Regions from separate parts of the Paenibacillus sp. PvR133 genome, predicted to be linked through region 1. Evidence: predicted binding sites of a transcription regulator. Region 1 holds the regulator's gene; the other holds the start of a gene.
What was found. Region 1 encodes Rex, which represses fermentation and respiration genes when NADH is low (regulators of the CRP and FNR family bind a similar motif). Its sites were predicted from a motif close to TTGTGAAATATTTCACAA; they were not measured.
Positions count from the first base shown of each region.

Region 2: the regulator Rex is predicted to act here: its motif matches at 1,405-1,422, upstream of lpdD (prenylated flavin chaperone LpdD).

Region 1 is NZ_JAFIBS010000001.1:4,680,788-4,682,993, reverse strand. Features, by position in the region: gene dinG (ATP-dependent DNA helicase DinG) at 1-786, shown strand, start outside; gene JOE49_RS20450 (redox-sensing transcriptional repressor Rex) at 831-1,484, shown strand; gene JOE49_RS20445 (amidohydrolase) at 1,471-2,206, shown strand, end outside.
Region 2 is NZ_JAFIBS010000001.1:5,583,868-5,586,073, forward strand. Features, by position in the region: gene JOE49_RS24420 (DUF4190 domain-containing protein) at 1-82, opposite strand, end outside; gene JOE49_RS24425 (hypothetical protein) at 306-893, shown strand; gene lpdD (prenylated flavin chaperone LpdD) at 906-1,253, opposite strand; gene JOE49_RS24435 (S8 family serine peptidase) at 1,560-2,206, opposite strand, start outside.

The sequences.
Region 1 (2,206 bases):
ACCTTATCGGTAGATAAGTCGTTTCAGTACATGATCGATCAGCTCGGCTTGCAGGAGGCCGCAGATCAAGAGCGGCTGATGACTTCGCAGCTCCCGTCACCCTTTAATTACAGGGATCAGGTGTTGCTGGTCATTCCACGGGATTTCCCAAGCGTGAAGGGCAGTGTAGGAGATGCACACTTTGTAGATATGCTCGTTAGCTCTCTAGGAGCGACTGCTCAGGCGACGCGGGGGAGAATGCTCGTTCTGTTTACTTCCTATCGGATGCTCCGGCAAGTGTATGAGCCGCTCAAAGAGGCCTTAGCATCCAGCGAAATTACTGTGCTGGGACAAGGTGTGGACAGTGGGAGTCGCAGCAAGCTAACCCGCCGTTTTCAGGAAGCCAAAGCTTCTGTATTGCTGGGAACCAGCAGCTTCTGGGAAGGCGTCGATATTCCAGGAAAGGCTCTGACTTGTCTGGCCATTGTTCGCTTGCCGTTTCAACCGCCGAATCACCCGTTGCTGGAGGCAAAAAGCGAGCTGCTTCAGCAGCAGAAGAAGAATCCATTTATGAAGCTGTCTGTACCACAAGCGGTCATTCGCTTCAAACAGGGATTTGGTCGGTTAGTACGTACAGCGAGCGACCACGGGGTCGTTATCGTTTACGATACGCGTGTGATCGAATCCTATTACGGAAAGCACTTTTTGTACTCGTTACCGGGACCAAAAATGGAGCATATGCCATCGGAGCAAATGGTGCCCCGCATCGCCGAATGGCTCCAATCCGCCCCGGAGACAGAGGCATAACGGACGGACACTAAGTATGTTCGTTACAATTAGGGGGAGCAAGTATGAAATCAGATAAAATTTCAGAGGCTGTCGTACGGAGGTTACCCGTATATTTACGTTATCTGAATGCACTTCACAAACGGGAGGTGGCTACGGTCTCTTCTCAAGAGTTGGGACAGAGGCTAGATTTGAACCCGGCCCAAATCCGTAAAGATCTCGCCTATTTTGGAGATTTTGGTCGGAAGGGTATCGGTTATGATGTTTCTTATCTAATTGAGAAAATACGCCATATCCTGAAAATCGACCAGCAAATTAATGTCGTATTGGTCGGTGCGGGTAATCTGGGGCAAGCCCTTTCGAATTATAACGCTTATTTAAAAGACAATATGAAGATTGTCGCAGTATTTGATGCGTTTCCGGATAAGGTAGGGACCAAGATCAATACATTGGTCGTTCAACCGATGGATGAACTGGAAGCGACTGTGAAAGAAAAAAACATTCGAATCGGGATTATTACCGTACCTGATTTTGAAGCACAGCACGTGGCTGACAGGCTTATTGAGAGCGGAATTGGAGCGATCCTGAACTTTGCACCGACTACTCTCAAGGCACCGGCCAACATTCGGATTCATGCCACAGACTTTACAACTGATTTGCTTAGCCTCGCTTATTATTTGGAGGACGGAAAGGAAGAAACACAATATGACAGTGAATAAATGGATGATTAAAAACGGCTCTTTTGCCGTAAATGGATCAGAAGCTGGGGTAGTCCATGGTTTTATGATTGTGGAGGATAGCCGTATTACTTATATTGGCGAAACTTTGCCTGCGGGTGAGGAAGAGACGGAAGCGATCGATGGTAAGGGGCTATTGTTTTTACCTGGTCTGATTAATACTCATGGTCATGCGGCGATGTCTCTGCTGCGTGGGCATGGAGATGACTTGGCACTTCAAGTATGGCTTCAGGAGAAAATGTGGCCTATGGAAGCCAAGTATACATCTACGGACGTGTACTGGGGTACGTCCTTGTCTGTGCTGGAAATGCTGAAAGGTGGAACAACGACCTTCCTGGATATGTACGATCATATGGATGAGGTGGCTCGTGTAGCTGAAGAGTCAGGTATTCGTGCAAGTCTGATGCGTGGAGCAATTGGACTTTGCTCGGAAGAAGAACAGCGAATCAAGCTGGCTGAGGCCGTGACTTTTGCGCGTAACTGGCATGGTAAAGCAGACGGGCGTATTACAACGATGATGTCTCCGCACGCGCCATACACATGTCCACCTGCGTTTATTGAAAAATTCGTACAAGCTGCGCATGATCTGGACTTGCCACTGCATACGCACATGTCTGAGACGATCGCCGAAGTGGAGCAAAACGTACGCGACTACGGTTTGCGTCCAGTTGCACACTTAGATAAGCTTGGCTTTTTCTCCCGTC
Region 2 (2,206 bases), 900 kb from region 1:
GGGGCGGGTTAAATGGGGCGTTATAATCGTTCGTCTCCTGAAAAGGATCGGAAGATCGAGGCTCCTTGTACAAATCACTCATCTGTTAAATTCAACTCCAATACGAAAAATAGCAATTATATAAGTTCTAGGGTACCACAATCTTACAAATCAGGACAGTACTTATTTCGAATTTTTAAATTAGAACGTTAAAAAGAAGAAACCTAGCGATATTATCACTTTTTGAGGTAACCGGGCATACAGTATTTTACCTGTTACAGATCAATTGCGCTCCATGAGAGCATCCTACCAAGGAGGTCGGAGCTATGCTATATCGTGCAACATCCCGCAGAAAGGGCTCGCCTCACAAACGTTTAAATGCAGACACACTTAGGAAAATATCCGCTGCCATGCTGCCCTTTTACAAAGCTATTGCAACTCGACGTGCGTTTGCAGTTCAATGGTCACGAGCTGTCGTTCAGGGCAACTTGGATCGGATGAAATCCCTTCTCTGCTCAGTAGCGCCATTTGCCGCCAAACAAGGCTTAGGCACGAATGGCATCGGCTACTTTATTTCCTTTTTAGCTCAGCCACCGATGCTCTATTATACGAATGGAACGACGATTCCACCGGGGACTGTGCAGTTTACGTTTGAGCCGAGAGTTCATCGCGCCATTGCAAAAGCCGTTTTTCCGCTGTATCGCGAATTGGCACGCAATCCATGTTTTGCTTCTGCCTTTGCCAAAGCGATCAACAGACAAGACCAGCGTGCAGTTCATGTCATGATCCGTAGTTTGATTCCATCCTCTGCGCTGAAATCCGTACAAATTGAGGATGATGGCTTTGCATTGCTATTTAAGTATCCCTTTAGTAAGTACCCATATCGCAATCTGCTCTTTCGGGAGTTCACTTAAAAAGGTATGCTACTAGCGTGCTTGCTTGAGTTCTCCAATGAGCTCTTTTCCCAGTTGTATAGCCATATCTGTCAGCACTCGGATTTCGTCCTTGGTTGCATGATCTAAATGTGCCCCGCAGCAAATGGCAAAATTGCCTGCAAACTCTTTTCGCAAGCGAACTGCAATTTCTTCGGTAATATAAAACTCCTTGTGATTTTGCAATTGCACAGTTTGAATCGGCTCGAGTCTGGCCCCTGCTGTAATCGTTCCCAAATGAGGCTGATCACCGCCTGAAATGAGTACAATGATATCTTCCCCCATAAAATAGGCATCCAGCTCTAGACGGATACGTCCGCTTTCTTTTTGCAAATGAATCAATAGGATCCTCTCCTGCTAAAAAAATATTATTCAGGATTTTGCAAAATTCGATTCCAGTCGCTCCAAAGTGCAATATATAGACGAACTAGACCATTTCGATCTATATATCGTTTATTGAAAATCGCTTATTGGATTTTTGCAAAATCCTCTATTGTGAAACGATTCACTTTATAGAGTTCTACTCATTGTACCGCTTCTTGAACGGTTCGACAATTTAAAAATGGCCCACAGCAGCCTCTATAAACCGTGGCTTGCTGTGGGCCTTCATTGTTATTCTAAAAGAAGCATTTCCTTTCCTACTGGCTGTTAACGGATCGTGATCGTATGCACAGTCTTACCACTTGCGCCGTCATTATCCGTTACCGTTAGCTCTACGGTATACGTTCCAGCTGTGGTGAATTTATGCTTCACCTTGGAACCGACCGCCGTATCGCCATCGCCAAAATTCCAGCTGTAACTAACGATCTCACCGTCTACATCACGGGAAGCTTTGGCGTTAAATTGTACATTTTTGTTCTTCTTAGCTGATTCATTAGCCTGAATAATGGCTACCGGCTTCTCATTGGATGGATTCGGATCAGGGTTCTGTCCTCCACCATTGGTTACATACAATCTTCCCGGTGCCTCCGTCTCCACTTCATTTCCCGCTGCATCCCTTACCCGGATCACGATGACTCCGCCCTCCAGGTTCAGAGAAGATGAAGTGAAATAAGTACCTTCATAGTGGCCTGACGAAGTTTCATTTAATGGAATATCGTTGCGGCCCAAAGTGGACAGGTTGAAAGGCAGCTCCACATGGAAGGACGCCTCCAAACCGGATGCACTGTCAAAGGATACTCGTACCGGCTGCCCTGGAGTAATACGCACATCCTCAGCAGGGCTAATGTTTTCAAGCTTCGGCAGAGCTGTATCGACATACACCGAGCGCGTAACACTTGTTTCGTTTTCGGCAA